Regions from separate parts of the Cetobacterium somerae genome, predicted to be linked through region 2. Evidence: riboswitches for the same ligand, from Rfam matches in the RefSeq annotation. Region 2 holds a riboswitch; the other holds the start of a gene.

Region 1 (9,057 bases), on a different replicon from region 2:
AGGGTATGAAGTTAAAGTTCTAATTGTTGATAAAGAAAGTGCATACGCTATAGAAAGAGCAAAGTTGTTAGAGATACCATATTATTTTATTAATCCAAAAGAGTATAACACAAAAATGGAATTTGAAGAGAAGATTATAGACATATTAAAAAAATATGAGATAGAATACATAGTTTTGGCAGGATATATGAGGATAATATCACCAATATTATTGGAGGAATATTTTAATAAAATAATAAATATCCATCCAGCTTATTTACCTGAATTTCCAGGAAAAGATGGCATTGGGGATGCGTACAAAGCTAGAGCAAGTAAAACAGGAGTGACTATTCATTATGTGGATAGTGGAGTTGATACAGGGGAGATAATATATCAAGAAAGATTAAAAATAGACTCTCAATGGGGATTAGAGGATCTTAAAAATAAAATACATGAAATAGAACATAGAATTTATCCAATGATTTTAACAAAGTTATTTAAAAAGGGAGAATAATATAGATGAAACGTGCGTTAATAAGTGTATCTGATAAAACAGGAATAGTAGAATTAACTAAAGAGTTAGTAGGGTTAGGATATGAAATAATTTCTACAGGTGGGACAAAGAAAACATTAGATGAAGCGGGGATAAAGACATTAAGTATATCGGATATTACAAGTTTTCCAGAAATTATGGATGGAAGAGTAAAAACATTACATCCAAATGTTCATGGAGCATTATTGTGTGTTAGAGATAATAAAAATCATCTAAAAGCTCTAGAAGATAATAAAATAGATTTAATAGATATGGTAGTTGTAAATTTATATCCATTTAAAGAAACATTAGCTAAAAAAAATGTGACTCATGAAGAGTTAATTGAAAATATAGATATAGGTGGGCCAAGTATGTTAAGATCAGCAGCTAAAAACTACAAATCAGTTACAGTAATAGTTGATCCAAAGGATTATGAAGCAGTGGTTTGTGAATTAAAAGAGGCTGGAGATACTTTATTAGAAACGAGAGAGAGATTAGCAGCGAAAGTATTTAGACATACGTCATCATATGACACTTTAATTGCAGAGTATTTAACAAATAAAGTGGAAGAAAAATTCCCAGAAACAATAACTGTAACTTATGAAAAAGTACAAGATTTAAGATATGGAGAGAATCCACATCAAAAAGCTGGGTTTTACAAGAAAAGCTTTGCAGGATACTCTATGGGAAATGCCAAACAATTACACGGGAAAGAGTTGTCATATAATAATATCCAAGATGCGAACGCAGCATTAGAAATATTGAAAGAGTTTAAAGAACCAACTGTAGTTGCAGTTAAGCATATGAATCCATGTGGTGTAGGAAGTGGGAAAAATATAAATGAAGCTTGGAAAAAAGCTTATGAAGCTGATAAAACATCGATTTTCGGAGGAATTGTTGTAAGCAATTCATGTATAACAAAAATGGTTGCAGAAGATTTATCGAAATTATTTTTAGAAATTATAATAGCTCCAAGTTTTGAAAAAGAAGCTTTAGATATTATTACTCAAAAGAAAAATATAAGAGTACTACAAATTGATATGGAAAGTGAAATTTTAAATAAAATGAAAGTAACATCTGTTATGGATGGAGCACTAATTCAAGAGTTTGATGAGATGAAAGTATCTAAAGATGAACTTATATGTGTAACCGAAAAAAAACCAACAGATGAAGAGATAGAAGCATTGATATTTACTTGGAATGTTGTAAAACATGTAAAGTCTAATGCGATTGTTGTGGGAAAAGATAACCAAACTATAGGAATAGGAGCAGGACAAATGAATAGAGTGGGTGCTGCTAAAATAGCTTTAGAGCAGGGACAAAAAAAGTGTGAAGGAGCGGTTTTAGCTTCTGATGCGTTTTTCCCAATGGAAGATACAGTAGAGTTAGCTGCTAAATTTGGAATTACAGCTATAATTCAACCAGGAGGATCAATAAAAGATACACTTTCAATAGAGGCGTGTAATAAACATGGAATAGCTATGGTATTTACAGGAGTTAGGCACTTTAAACATTAATTTTGGAGGAGTTTATGAAAGTTCTTATAGTTGGAAAAGGTGGAAGAGAACATGCAATTGCATGGAAAGTAAAAGAAAGTGATTTAGTTAAAGAAATATTTATAGCTCCTGGGAATATTGGTATGGAAAACTTAGGTACATTGATTAATATCCCAGAAGAAAAAATAGAAGAGTTAGCAGATTTTGCTCAAAAAAATAGAGTAGATTTGACAATTGTGGGACCGGAAAATGTTCTTGCTTTAGGAATTGTAAATGAATTTGAAAGAAGAGGAATGAAAATTTTTGGTCCGACAAAAGAAGCTGCAAAAATTGAATCAAGCAAAGAGTTTGCTAAAAAACTTATGAAAAAATATGGTGTGCCTACAGGAGAGTATGAAACATTTGCTGACTTAGAATTAGCAGTAAAGTATGTAGAAAAAAAAGGTGCTCCAATAGTTATAAAAGAGGATGGATTAAAAGCAGGAAAAGGTGTAACTGTTGCGTTTTCAATACCAGAAGCAATTGAAGCTTTAGAAATAGCTTTTAGTATCCCTGATAATAAGGTTGTAATAGAAGAGTATTTAGATGGATTTGAATTTTCTATAATTGCTTTAACAAATGGCGAGACAGTAATTCCATTAGAAATAGCTCAAGATCATAAAAGAGCTTATGACAATGATGAAGGGCCAAATACTGGTGGAATGGGAGTTTACTCACCAGTAGATAAGATTGATTCGAATATAATAGATCAAACTTTAGAAAAAATATTAAAACCAATGGCTAGAGGAATGGCAAAAGATGGAATTTCATTTAAAGGATTTCTTTTTGGTGGAATAATGTTAACAAAAGATGGTGTAAAGACGATAGAGTTTAACGCTAGATTTGGAGATCCCGAAGCTGAGGGGATTCTTCCAAGATTAAAGTCGGATTTTGTTAAAGCAATATTGGATTTAATGGAAAATAAAGATGTGAACTTAGAGTGGGATAATAGATATACGGTGGCAGTGGTGATGGCTTCAGAAAATTATCCGAAATCATCAACAATAGGAAGTGAAATAGAAATACCAAAGGATTTAGAATCTGTAGTATTTCATATGGGAACTAGAAAAGTTCATGGCAAAATTGAAACAAATGGTGGAAGAGTATTATCTGTGGTAGCTTATGGAAATACTTTGGAAGAAGCAAAAAAGAATGCTTACTTAGATGTAAAAAAAATAAATTGTAAAAAATTATTTTTTAGAAATGACATAGGCTCAAAAATGTGCTATAATAACGAAAATAAATAAAAAAAGACCTGCACAGTACTAAAAAAAAGTGCAGGTCTTTATTTAAAAATTGGAAAATTATAATTGGAGGCAGTAGGAAAATGATGAATGGAAAAATAATAAAAGAAGCAATAACTTTTGATGACGTGCTATTAGTTCCAGCGAGATCAGAGGTATTACCGCATGAAGTGAGTTTAAAAACAAGACTTACAAAGGATATCGAATTGAATATTCCAGTTTTAAGTGCAGCGATGGATACAGTAACAGAAGGGGATTTAGCAATAGCTTTAGCAAGACAAGGTGGAATTGGATTTATACATAAAAATATGAGTATAGAAGATCAGGCTGCTGAAGTAGACAGAGTAAAAAGAAATGAAAGTGGAATGATAAAAAATCCAGTAACATTAACTAAAGATTCTACAGTATGGCATGCTGAAGAAATAATGAGAAGATATAAAATATCAGGATTACCAGTAATTGAAGAAGATGGATCATTGATTGGTATTATAACAAATAGAGATTTGAAGTATAGAAAAGACATGGATCAATTAGTAAGTGATATAATGACAAAAGAAAATTTAGTAACAGCACCTGTTGGAACAACATTGGAAGAAGCAAAAGATATTTTATTAGAAAATAGAATAGAGAAGTTGCCAATAGTTGATGAAAATGGAAAATTAAAAGGGCTAATAACAATAAAAGATATTGATAATTTAGTAGAGTACCCATTTGCTTGTAAAGATTCTCAAGGAAGATTAAGAGTTGGTGGAGCAGTTGGTGTTGGAGCAGATACTTTAGAAAGAGTAAAAGCTTTAGTAGAAGCTGGTGTAGATATAATAACTGTAGATTCAGCACATGGACATTCAAAAGGTGTTATGGAAAAAATAAAAGAGATTAGAGAAAACTTTCCTAAGTTAAATATAATTGGTGGAAATATAGTTACTGCAGAAGCTGCTTTAGATTTAATAGAAGCTGGAGTAAATGCTGTTAAAGTAGGAGTAGGACCAGGATCTATCTGTACAACGAGAGTTGTAGCTGGAGTAGGTGTTCCTCAATTATCAGCAGTTAATGATGTATATGAAGTTTGTAAAACAAGAGGAATTGGTGTTATAGCAGATGGTGGAATAAAATTATCTGGAGACATGGTAAAAGCTTTAGCTGCAGGAGCAGATTGTGTAATGTTAGGAGGATTATTAGCAGGAACAACTGAAGCCCCTGGAGAAGAGATGATATATGAGGGAAGAAGGTATAAAGTGTATGTAGGAATGGGTTCAATGGCAGCAATGAAAAGAGGATCGAAAGATAGATATTTCCAAAATGATGCTAAAAAATTAGTTCCTGAAGGAATAGAGGGAAGAGTTTCGTATAAGGGAAGCTTGAAAGATGTTGTTTTCCAACTTTGTGGAGGAGTGAGAGCTGGAATGGGATATTGTGGAACATCAACAATTGAAGATTTAAAAGTTCATGGAAAATTTGTAAAAATTACAGGAGCAGGATTAAAAGAGAGTCATCCACACGATATTATTATAACTAAAGAGGCTCCAAACTATTCTAAATAGATATAAAAAGTTGACTTTAATGTTTTGATTGATTATAATTAAAGAGAAATCTTTATTTATAAGGCAAAGTAGGGGAAACCCTATGACGCAAAGCTATAGGGTCTTTAAAATGGCAGCCAGCTGCAATAGTCTTTGTGATTATTGCAGTTTTTTTTTGCAAAAAAATATTTATGGAGGAAAAAATGAAAAAAATAATATTATTATATTTGATGTTAGTAAGTTGTAATATTTTTTCAAAAGATAACATTAATATAACAATACCATCGAATACAACAGATATGTATTTGTATAAAGATTTAGAGAAAGGGGAATATCAAGGAGTTTATATAGATATTTTTGCAGATGTATTAAAAAATAAAAATATAAGTATAAATTTAGATGGTGAAGATAGTGATGTTGTACTAAGAACGATTGAAACTCTTGATGGAAAAAGAGTATATGATTACTTTGATACTCCAATGATATATAGAGTAGGAGTTGTTGTTAATAAAAACTCTACACTTTCTAACTTAGGAAATATAAAAAATTTAAAAGTAGCATATATTCCAAATCAACATGGATTAAAAGAGTTTAAAGAAAGATATAATAACTTAAAGTTAGAAAAAATCGAAGTGAAAAACTTAGATGAAGGATTAGAAAAACTCTCAGAGGGAGAAGTTGATGCTTTTATAGCACAAGATTGGTATGATAAAAATTCAGGAGAAACAAATTATAAACTGTTAGAGAATATTAGGTACAATGAACAAATAGCAATTAGGAAAAATTTGAAAAATCTTCATAAAGAGATAGAGGAAACTATGGACAATGTAGAAGGAGATAGTTTTCAAAAATTATTATCAAAAAACAGAATAGAATTTTATAAGTATTTACTAAAAGATACACCAAGTTACGAAAAAGTAAAGGAAAGCTATAAAACTATAAAAGTAAAATTAGGAAAAGATAAATTTATGTTACCTTTTTACTATGAGCAAAAGGGTATTTATCAAGGATTAACAGTTAATATAACTAAAGAGTTAGAGCAAATAATAGGGGTGCCATTTGTTTTTATAAAAAATGGAGAATATGATATGGAAGGAATAGCCATTGAAAATAGTGAAGGTAAAAGTAAAATTAATTATACAAAGCCATACTATGAAATGAAATTATCAGTGGCAAATAGAAAAGCTGATGGGTTTATACAAAATATTTCAGATTTAGATAAAGCTAAAATATTAGTATTAAAAGGAGATTATAGCTATACTTATTTAAAAAATATACTAAAAAATAGTCAGATAATAGAAGTTGAAAGTTATGAAGAGGGATTAGAAAAGTTATTAAATCAAGATGGTGAATATTTGGTAGGTTATTTTAATATATTGACAGGAGTAATAAGTAATAATTTTTTAGATGATAAAATTAAAGTAGCTGGAATATTAAATGATTCTTTTGGAGTAGGTTTTGGAATTTCGAAAGAACAAAAAGAGTTATCAAATTTAATAGAAACAATATTAGAAAGTTTTACTGTTGATAAAACAGTTATAGATAATAATTTGTTAAAAAATTCTATAGTTGCTCAAAATTATAAATTGATTTTAAAAATATCAATACCAGTAGTAATATTTATATTTATTTTAATAATATTAATAGTTAAATCTGAAAAAAATAGAAAAAAAGCGGAAGAATTAAGTTTTTCATTAATTGAAGTTTTAGAGATGGCAAATCAACTAAATGATGAAGATACAGGAGATCATGTGAAAAGACTAGGAATGTATTCAACCCTTTTATCTGAAAAGGCAAATGTTCCTACAGAATCAAGAGAGAATATTAAAAGATTTTCTTCTTTGCACGATATAGGAAAAGTTGCAATTCCATCAGAAATTTTGAAAAAACCATCTAAATTAACTGAAGATGAATTTAATAAAGTGAAAGAACATGTAAATATAGGCTATGATTTAGTAAAAAAATTAAAACTAGGAAAAGTAGCTGAAAATATAGTTAGATATCACCATGAAAAGTGGGATGGAAGTGGTTATCCTTTAGGATTAAAAGGAGAGAATATTCCGCTAGAAGCAAGAATTGTAGCTGTTGTTGATGTGTATGATGCATTGAGACAAAAGAAATTCCATAGAGGTGCACTGTCTCATTTAGAAGCCTTAACAATGATTGAAAATGAGAAAGGAAAGAGTTTTGACCCAGAACTAGTTGATATTTTTGTAGCAAATAATAAAGAATTTGAAAAAATTTATGAAGAGAATAAAGAGGCATTAGATTTAGCAACAGAATTCTATTCTGCAATAAAAAATAATAAATAATATTAAGAGGTGAAAATTTGAAAAGATATTTATGCTTAATTTTATTTACTCTGACAATAACCTTAACTTTTGGAGAAGTAGAAACTTATTTAGAAGAGATACCATTTAATGAGTATAGTGATTTAAATAAAGATAATACAGTTAATAGTAATAATGATGAAATAAAAATAGTGCAAGCAGTTAAAATAGCAACTGTAGATCCTATTTTAATGAAGGATCAGTATTCGATGAGAGTTGTAAATTATCTTTATGATACATTATTTAATTATAATGAAAAAGGTGAAGTTGTTCCAAATTTAGTTGAAAAATGGGAATGGAAAGATGACAGAGTTTTAGAACTTAAGTTAAGAGAAGATGTTTATTTTCAAAATGGGGATAAAATGTCAGCAAAAGATGTAAAAGAATCTTTTGAGAGGATGTTAAAAAGTGGTGTTTTTAAAGACTTTTTTAATGATATTCAAAACATAAAAATTATAGATGTAAATACAATAGAGATAAAGTTAAAAGGAAAAAATAATCTTTTTTTATCAATGTTGACTTATTACATGTGTTCGATAACTAAGTATAAAGATGGAATTATTTATGGAACTGGGCCATATAAATTAGATAAAATAACAAGTAAAGAGGTTATTTTATCTAAGAATGATAAATATTTTAAGAAAAATCTAGGTCCTTTTAAAATAGAGATTTTAGCAGAGATTAGTGATAGAAAAAGAGCACTTTTATATTTTAATGAAGATGTTGATGTTGTTTTAGATTTGAGTCCAAAACAAATAGAAGAACTTCAAAAAGAAGGACTTATTGATAAGAGTGCAATATTAAAAAAGACAAAAGAGTTGGATACAGTTGCAATAATATTTGGAAATAAAAATAAAATTTTTACAGATAAAAAAAATAGAGGGATTATAGAAAGTGCTATAGATAAGGATGAGATTTTGAAAAATATTTTTAAAGAAAAATCTGTAAGTACATTCTTTCCAGAAAGTTTGTTTGAGTCAAAGTTATCTGTTGTAAGAAAAAGTAGTTTTTCAATTGATGATTTAAATAAAAGTAGTATAAAAAACAAAAAAATAGAGATAACTGTTTTAAATGACGATATTTCTATAAGAATTGCTAATAGTTTAAAAAAACAGTTAGAATTAAAAGGGATTTTAGTAGAAGTAGTGCCGTACCAACAAGAGGCTTACTTAATGAAGTTAGAAAATCAAGATTATGAAATAGCTATATATAGTGTTCTTTTTGATGAAAAGCATTTGGTTTATAATTTAGGAAAAGTAATGGTGCATGATATAGGTGATCAAGATATGTATAATGCATCTTTACCATTTTTAGAGATTTTAAAAGATGAAGAAGAAAAGGGAAATAGAGATAAAATATATGATAAAATTGTTTTTTTGATATCTAAAAATATACCGTATATTCCATTGATACATAGAGAAAAAATTGCTGTAGAAAATGGGAAATCAAATATATTGCTGAAATAATGGGAGATGATATATTTTGAAAAAAGTTTTGTTGTTTTTTTTATTATTCTTTCGTTTAGTAACTTTTGGAGATATAAAATCAGATACATCACGATTAATTGAAAAAAGAGAAGTTGTAGGAGAGGGATATCAAAATGTAGATTATTTAACGAATAATTTTAAGATAACAGGATTAGGTGGTTATGACAAATTAATTTATGAATTTGAAAGTTTTGGAAATGATTTTTTCAAGAAAAATCATATGTTAGAACCGCGAATAAAGATAAAGCAAATGTGGATAGAGCCATTGGATGCAACTATAGATACGAATAATAAAGTTATTTTAGGGTTTAATGGTAATTGTAATTTAAGAATAAGAACTGTTGTAGGAGTGAGAAATAGCTCGAGATTAAGTGGAAAATATACATCGTACCCGATTATATTAATCTTAAAAGGAAAAAGGAAAAATAGC
Region 2 (9,057 bases):
ATCAGTTGTAATTTATTCATCTTAAAAAAAGAACCTCATTTTTGAGGTTCTTTTCTATTTAATAAGTAACTCTTCTTTAGAATGTATAAGCATTGTTAAAAGATCATTATATGGAGTTGAGATATCAAATTCTTTTCCTTTTTTTGAAATATAACCGTTGATATAGTCAATCTCTGTAAGTCGATGATTTTGTATTAAATCTTGATGCATAGATGGAAAGTGTTCTCCAGCTTCATTAGGATCATAGGTTTGTTCAACATTTTTTATAATTTCATCAATATTTAAAAAGATATTATATTTATTAGCTATTTGTGAAAACTCCTGAATTATTTTTGTAATAATTTTTTTAGAGTTTTTAAGTTGACCAAACTCTTCAATATTACAGTCTAGAATGGTACAAGTACTATTTAACACACCATTGATACAAGCTTTTTTCCAAATTGAAAGAACAACATTTTTACTATAAACTGCATTAAGATTTGCATTATTTAAAGTTTGACATATTTTTTTTGCAGTATCTTCCATAGTTGGGTCTAAATTTTGAATCTCCAAGTTTCCACTTCCTGTTAGCTTAACATGTCCAGGACCAATAAGTTCCGATGTCCATAAAGTAACTCCCATAAATATATTTTTCATATCTACAAACTCAGATATTGTTTCACTATGGCCTAATCCATTTAATAAGCAAAGAACTTTTGTATTTTTTCCAATTATTTTATTAATACTTTTTAGCATTGACTTTAATCCCATTGATTTAGTGAATAAAATTATCAATTCTGGAATTTCTATTGCCTCTTCAGGAAGAAAAATAGGAATTTTAATTGAATTTAATTTGTTATTCTCTTCAATTAAAAGTCCATTTTTATTTATTATATTAACATGTTCTTTCCAAGTGTCAACTAAAAACACATCATTTCCAGATTGTTGTAACATATATCCAAATCTTGAGCCCATAGCTCCAGCTCCAATTATTGCAATTTTCATATCTAATTATCTCCTTTGTTTCTATAATTAATATTTTGTTATGTATATTTGATTTTATCATAAAAAATTTTAAAAAAACTTGATTAAAATCAATATTATGTATATTTTTTTTAAGTACTTTAAAGATAATACAAATTTAAAAAGAAATATGTTAAAATTTTGTATGACTTAGTTAGAAAAGTTATTTGAAAGGAAAATATATGACATTTTTAGAGTATAGAAAAAATTTAATAAAAGATATTTTAAAATTTAATCCACAAAGAAAAGAGTATAGAAAAGGAGAAATTTTGACAGACATTAGTTTTTCTAATGAAAAAATTTTGATTATAGATAAAGGATTGATTAGATATTATCAAAATTTTTGTGAAGAAAAAGAATTTTTATTAGGATGTTATTCAAAGGAGAATATAATTATTTTAAATAGAATAAGTGATTTTTTAGATGGAGACAAGTATTTAGAAAACTTTTATATAGAAGTCTGTGAGGACACAATATGTTATATTATAGATAAAAAATTTTTAAAAAATTTATATAGTCAGGATATAGATTTGCATGAGAAAATTTTAGAATATACTTCTATTTTTTATCAAAAGTTATTTTTTCAAATAAGAGATATTAAATTATTTACTATGGAGAATGCAGTATTGTCATTATTGATTAGAGCATACAGAACTTATGGTAATAATAATGAGAATAGTTTTATTAATCATAAGATTTTAAATAAAAATATTGCAAAATCTTTAAATTCAACAGAGGAAACAGTTTCAAGAATAATTACAAAATTAAAAAAAGAGGGTTTTCTATCTATTAAAAATAAACATTTTTTTCTTGAAAATTTAGAAGAGATTGAGGAGAGATTAGGATGTAAATATTGTAGAAAAAGTATTTGCTATTTCTAATAAAAAAAATAAAGAAAAAGATTCTAGTGAAAGAAATCTTTAATTAATAAAAAGGAAATTCTGAATTTAGAACGAATGATAGAGCATACCTTATTAAGTATTAAATTCGTTTCAAATCGAGTAAACAAACCCTTGTTTATTTGAAAGTTGTTAATTTTTATTCTAGAGAATAAAAAAAGAACTAGATTTTTCTAGTTCTTTTTTTATCTTAATTTTTATATTTTTTCCAATCTCCTGAAGCAATAGGAATTAAATTATTATACGAAAATTTCGGATTAGTTGTATTATAAACATAAACATCTAAAATTTCTATTTCACCAGTTTCTAAATTCTTAATCTCTTTTTTTATTTTATTATATTCATTATTAGGATTATTTTCACCAAAATAATTTTCCATATTATCAATAGCTTTTAAATCACAATTTTCAACGGTTATAATTTCTCCAATTACAATTCCATCTTCTTCTAATAGAGCAGGATATTCTTGATCCTTAATAGCATATAGTTTACCTATAACTTCACCTAGTTCAATTTTTTTAGCTGCACCATTTATATACTTATTGAAATTAAAAAATCCCTCTCTTAAGCTTCCATAAACAAAAATTTTCATAGTTATCCTCCTTATTAATAAAAATATTTATCCTTAAATGGTAGCACAGAATGGAAGGTTTGTCTAAAAAATATTTTTTGACATAAATCTGTAATAATTTTTTATTAAGATATATTTAAGAAAAAATTACTTAGAGAATTTAATTGAAGGAGAATTAAGAGATGAAGAGAATTTTATTAATAGGGATTTTAATTTTTAAAGGATTAGCTTTTGCTAATGAACAAGATATAAATTTTGATGAATTAAAGCAAAATTTAAAAATAGAACAACAAATAATTTTTGATGAAATTTTTGATTTAAATGAAAAATTAATAGATAGCTATAAAGTGGAATTAAAATATTTGAGTACTTCTGATTTTAGTTATAATGAAAAGGTAAAATTTTTAGAATTGAAAATTAAGGAGTTAGAAAAGGATAAAGATTCTGAAATTCAAAAGCTAAAAAAAGATTTAATTAAAAATCCAAAAAGATATAAAATTGGTAGTGAAGGAACTTCTTCCTTAATTTAGTATAAATCTTTGAATATAATTATTTTAAGAGGAGATGATAATATGAAAATTATAAGTGAAGTAGATATTATGGGTAGATGGGAAATTGCTATTGAAACAAATAATGAGCGAGAGCAAGATATTATAAAAGAGAAAATTGATGAGATTGGAGCAGAATTTATGGAGTCAGGTGTTTCTGAGATTATAGTTTATGCTACTGGTGCTCAAAAAATCAAGTTAATTAGCTTTGTTTCAAATAATGAAAAAATATAAAATTTAAAAGACTGAGAAATCAGTCTTTTTTTAATTACTTTGTTATTATTTTTTTAAAAGAGGTTGTTTATTGAAAGAAAAAGGTGTAATATATAATAATATAAAGACAATATTTACAAAAATTAGCAAACTACGGGAAACTATAGGACGCAAAGCTAAAGGGCCTTCAAAATGGCAGCCAGTTGCACTTATTCACTTGTTTAAAAGTGGATAAGTGCATTTTTTTTTGAATATAAAATTACAATAAATATATATAATAAAAAACGGTTGGGAGGAAAACAATGAACAAATTTTTAGAGGAGAGAACTTTAAAACGATACTTAAAAAGAAGAGTAACTTTTACACTTTCACTACTTGTTAATTTTTTGATAACAGGTGGCATTTATGCCCAAGAAGAACCTTTAATTAAAGATGAAGAGAAGGTTTTAGAGGAAATGTTTTATAAAAAAAGTGATGAACGAAAAACACAAATATTTTTTGTGGGAGATCATAATCATACAAATGGTAGCAAAGATGGAGATAAGTCAGCTTTTGGAGATTTTTTTGTAAAAGAGGAGCAAATTAATGATAAACCAGCTGAAAAGATTCCAGATAAGAAACCAGAAGAAAACAAACCAGACAATGGATTTGTAGACAATATTATAAAAAATCATGATTTGGAAATTATGGATTCATTTATTACAGAGTTAAGTTTAAAAGATTTTGATATAAATAGTAAGCTACCAAATATTTCAACAAAAGAGCATTTAGACAATAGAAATATAAATAATATAAAAAATGAAAATTTATCGTTAAAAAAAATAGAAAAACCAGATTCATTCGAAATAACTCAGATAAATAATCCTGAACCACCTAAGATAGAGGAAATATCTATTCCAAATATAATAATCCCAGATATGAAAACTTATTCATCTGTTAATGCAGATGAACCATGGTTTTGGGAAGCAATAAGTCAAGGTTCGTATAAGAAGGGGCACAATGCAACTATTTCTGAAGTTATAATGGAATCTGGAAATTGGGATATAAATATAGCCGGGAGTTCAGCTTTAGATGGGTGGAGTGGAGAGATAGTAAATTATACTGCAAAATATGCTTCTCCATATCCAAAATATGCTATAACTAATAGAACTTACCAAACAAATGGAATTATAGGGGAAGGGAATGCAGGAATATATAGAGTAATTGGGTCTCCATATAGTTCTTTTGAAAAAGAAACAAAAGTGAATATAGATGCTAAAAATAGAGTTAAAGATTCACAAGGAGAATATGTGTTGAGACAATTTATTCATTATGATCCTCATGGAGATAAAGCTCAAAAATTGGAAGATATAAAAGAGTTAACAGCTGAAGAGAGAAATGAAGTGCAATCTTTATATGATAACTATGGGTTATATGGAAAAAGTGAGAATGCAGTATCCATGATTTTATCACTAAAAGGAGATATAAAATTAGTTGGAAATTCCATTAATATAGTAGGGCTTCAAGGGCATACTAAAAGAACGGAATCTTTAAATCCTTATTTATTAAATAGTGGGAATATATCAGTGGAGGGAAATAGTAATGTAATATTTGCATATACTGAAGCTACAGAATTTTATGGAGAGAAAAGAGATTATTTTACAACTAATTATGGAGATGGAAATATTACAATAAAAGATGGAACACAAAATTTTATCATGTTATTTAATAAAGATTATGCGAATAATCAGGAAGATTCTCATAACTTTAAAAACTCTGGAAAAATAAGTATTTTAGATGGAATACAAAATATAGGAATTTATGTAAAAAAAGAGATTAATAATGGAACAATAGATTTACAAACCCCAATTACAATTTTAGGTGGAACACAAAATATAGGATTTGTACATAAATTAGAAAGTGAGCATCCTGATAGAAATTTATTAAATGAGAAATCAAATATAAATTTAGAGATTTTGGGTGGAACAAATAACGTTGCGATAGTAAATGAAAATACTCAAAAATATGGAACTCATAAGATTAAGATTGAAAATTCTGAAAACTCTATCGGAGTAGTTTCTTCAAATGGAGAGTTAAATTTAAACACAGGAGTTCTATCAATAACAGGAGATAATAAAGAAGCTATTGGACTTTTAACAAGTGGAGGAAATATCAAATCAAATGGTGATATTGTAGTTGAAAATGGTTTAGAAAATAAAGTAGCAATAGCTAGAGATGGAAATACTATAGATTTACTTGGAAAAATTAATGTGAACACGAGAGATTCAAAAATATTTTATTCAGAAGGAGAGAATTCATCTATAATTATAAATGTGGATAATTTGGATGTAAACTTAACAGGTGAAAGTATAGGAGCATTTGCGAATAAAGGTGACATAACAATTTTATCAAGTACTAAATCAAAATTGAAAGATACTATTTCTAATTCATCTATAACAATAGATAATTCAAAAGAGGCTATAAGTAAAGGTGTAGGTCTTTATGCTGAAAATGGAGGAAAAATTCACGGGAAAAATTTGAATTTAAAAGTTATAAATGGTCAGGCAGGAGTTGCTTCAGTTGGAGTTGATTCTACAATTGACCTAGAGGGAGCAACAATTGATTATAGTGGAAATGGTTATGCAGTTTATACAAATGGAGGAGATGTAAATCTACAAAATGGAACAATTATTTTAAGAGGAAGAGGAGTTGGAGTAGAAGCGGATTTAGAGTCAAAATCAACTTTAGTTAATCTTTCAGGTGGAAAAATAGTTGTAACTTCAAATGATGCAGTGGCAACTAAACTAGTTAATACAAACAGTGATTTATATGTATCAAAATTAAAGTCAGGAATAGAAGGAATTTTAAATGTAGTATCTATTGAAGGTGGCATTGGAGTAGATGGAAAAATTTGTAACTCATTTAAAATTGCTGCAATTGATGGAGGAAATTTAAATATAGATACAGATATAGAAAAAAATTCAAATCAACCAGACGAAATAGGAGATTTCTATTATAAAAGATTTTTAGGACAACACTTAAAGTTAAATTTAGAAGCTGGAAAAAAAGTAGTTGCAAATGTATTAACCACTGATGCTGATAAATATTATAGTGGACAAGTATCTGGTCTAGAAAATAGTTCGAGCAAACTTGCGAAAAGTAATGATGAAACGCAAATAAATTTAGGAGCAAATTCGATAGTTGATGTTGACAGAATAGATTCTGGAAATGGTGCTATTGGAGCGTATATTGATTTTGGAAAAATTTCTCTTGCAAAAGGTTCAAAAATAATAGTTGAAAAAGGAGATAATATTATTAACTCTGGTGGTATTGGGTTATATGCAGTAAATGGAAGTTCAGTAGTTTCTAATGGGAATTTTGAAATATACGGTAATGATGCTACGGGAATATATAGTTTAACAAATAGAGTGGCGTCAACTGGAAAAGTTATTGAAAATGAATTTGGCTCTCAAGCTATTGGTCAAGGAATGGTTACAGTTATAAACAATGGAAAAATTAATACTTTTGGTGATAATAGTGCTGGAATTTTTGTAGAAAATAATGGGTCGAATAAAGATAATAGTTTAGCCAAGGTATATAATAATGGAATTATAAATTTATTAGGAGAGTCTAGTATAGGAATTTATGGATCAAATGCTACAATTACGAATGAAAATGAAATTTTATCAGGAAACCAAGGAATAGGAATATACGGAAAAGATGGAAGTATTATTGAAAAAGTTGGAGTTATAAAAGTTGGAGATGGAGGAACAGCTCTTGCTTTAGATGAAACATCGAATTTAGATAAGAGCATAACTGAGTTATCATTTACTGGTATAAATTCAGAAGTTCAAGAAAGAAAATTTGGATTATTTTTACAAGGAGAAACACCAAATTCAGCTAAAGAGATTAATTTTAAATTAAATGGAGATAGTTTTGAAAATGGAGTTCTTTTAGTAGCAAATAATATAATTCTTCAGAATAAAGGAGAATTAAAACCTGGTGAATCAGGAATGGGAATTTATGGAAACGAAGATATTTTTAATACAGGGACTATAACATTATCATCAAATTCTCAAGTAGGGATAGTAGGAGTTGGAAAAGACAATAAAATTTTCAATACAGGAACTATAAATCTATTAGGAAATAATGGTATTGGAGTAATTGCATCAAATGGAGCAAATTCTGTAGTTAATGACAATATTAAAATAGGAGGAATGAAAAATATAGGATATGTTGCAGAGTTAGGTGGAAAGATAACCATTGAAGATATAGTTAATTTTAAAAGTGAAAACTCTCTTGGAAATATATTTGTTTATGGAAATGGAGATGGAAATATAGAGGTAAACTCTAATTTTAATGTTAATGGTATAGCAAATGTTAAAAATGGGAATGCTATAGGAGTATACTTAAATGGAAAAAATTCTAAAAATAATTTGGTTTTCAATGAAAATGCTAGTTTAAATGTTAAAAATGGTGGGATAGGTATTTATAATATTGAAAATAATATTATTTCTTTAAATGAAGTTAACTCTTCAGAAAAAGGAAGTGTGGGAATTTACACAACTGGAGATTTGGCATTAAATGGAAAATTTAACATAGAAAACGGTGCTCATGGAATTTATAGTAGCAGTGGGAAATTAGATTTACTAAATTCAAATATTTATATGAATGGAAGTGGAGAAGGATCTGTTGGAACTATTTTAGATAGAGGAGCATCCTTAGTAAATGGAACTGTAGATTATGAAAATACAGGTAACGGTTTAAACTTAGCTTTAGCGTACATGAGAACAGGAGATCAAATTATTAAAAATGAGGTTGATATTAATTTATTGGGTAAAAATTCGATAGGGTTAGCTATAACTCAAGGATCAAATGTAAAAAATAAAGGAAATATTTTAGTTAATAATAATATGGGACTATATGTATCTGAAGCTGGAAAAAATAATTTAACAAACATAGGAGAGATTTTAGTAGATGGAGGTGTTGGTGCTTTTATAGAAGGAGCTAATAGTAGTTTTGATAATAATAGTGGAACTATAAAAGTTAAATCTACAAAAGATTTAGGGCTAGGAGTTTATTTAAAAAACAGCTCGGAAAAATCTATCAAACTTGGAAATATGGAAGTAGAAGCAGGAAGTGTTAAAGTTTGTGCTGAAAATTCAGTTGTAGATTTTGATTTAACTGGAAAAGAATCAAATATTATAAATTTAATTGCAAAGGAGAACTCTAGAATAAAAAATAATATCTCAGTAGGAAAAGATTCTGTGGGAGTTTATTTAGTGGATAACACAAATAGTTTTGAAAATACAAATATTTCTGTTGAAAAAAGTGATGGGATATCATCTATTGGAATCTATTTAAAAGATGGGGTAGATTATAATATAGATGGAGTAAACATAGAAAATAATGGTGGAATAGGTATTTATGGAAAAAATAGCAGTATAGTTTATGGTTCAAAATCTCAAATAGTATTAAATGGAGATAAAGGAGTAGGAATAGGGATTAAGGAATCTGGAACTGGAATAAATAAAGGGAAAATATTTGTAAGTGGAGAATCAGTAGCTTTGTTAGGAAAAGGGCCAGATGTTAAAGTAATAAATGAAGGAGATATTATTATATCTAAAAATGGAGTTGGAATTTCAGCTAGAGATGGAGCTATAGGAATTAATAAAGGAAACATAAAAGTTATAGATGGAGTTGCAATGTTTACAGATAAAACTTCCACTGTTAAAAACTATGGAAACATTGAAATCAAAAATGGATATGGAATGGTTGGAGATGGAAAGATAGTAAATAGTGGGAATATAAAGGTTACTGGAAAAGGAAAAGAAATTTATTTAAC

What was found. A riboswitch is a leader RNA that binds a small molecule or an ion and turns the genes downstream of it on or off. The one in region 2 is predicted to bind cyclic di-GMP.
Region 1: it holds a riboswitch for cyclic di-GMP, as region 2 does, so the genes downstream of both, MKD34_RS02655 (HD domain-containing phosphohydrolase) here and MKD34_RS12990 (hypothetical protein) in region 2, are expected to answer to the same signal.

What each region holds. Positions count from the first base shown of each region.
Region 1 covers NZ_CP092519.1:600,503-609,559, forward strand. Annotated here, with positions in the region: gene purN (phosphoribosylglycinamide formyltransferase) at 1-493, shown strand, start outside; gene purH (bifunctional phosphoribosylaminoimidazolecarboxamide formyltransferase/IMP cyclohydrolase) at 499-2,028, shown strand; gene purD (phosphoribosylamine--glycine ligase) at 2,043-3,293, shown strand; gene guaB (IMP dehydrogenase) at 3,374-4,831, shown strand; cyclic di-GMP riboswitch class I at 4,884-4,959, shown strand; gene MKD34_RS02655 (HD domain-containing phosphohydrolase) at 5,014-7,122, shown strand; gene MKD34_RS02660 (ABC transporter substrate-binding protein) at 7,140-8,606, shown strand; gene MKD34_RS02665 (DUF4402 domain-containing protein) at 8,623-9,057, shown strand, end outside.
Region 2 covers NZ_CP092521.1:119,868-128,924, forward strand. Annotated here, with positions in the region: gene treC (alpha,alpha-phosphotrehalase) at 1-25, shown strand, start outside; gene MKD34_RS12965 (2-dehydropantoate 2-reductase) at 55-984, opposite strand; gene MKD34_RS12970 (Crp/Fnr family transcriptional regulator) at 1,185-1,883, shown strand; gene MKD34_RS12975 (gamma-glutamylcyclotransferase family protein) at 2,092-2,493, opposite strand; gene MKD34_RS12980 (hypothetical protein) at 2,655-3,002, shown strand; gene MKD34_RS12985 (hypothetical protein) at 3,045-3,254, shown strand; cyclic di-GMP riboswitch class I at 3,369-3,444, shown strand; gene MKD34_RS12990 (hypothetical protein) at 3,536-9,057, shown strand, end outside.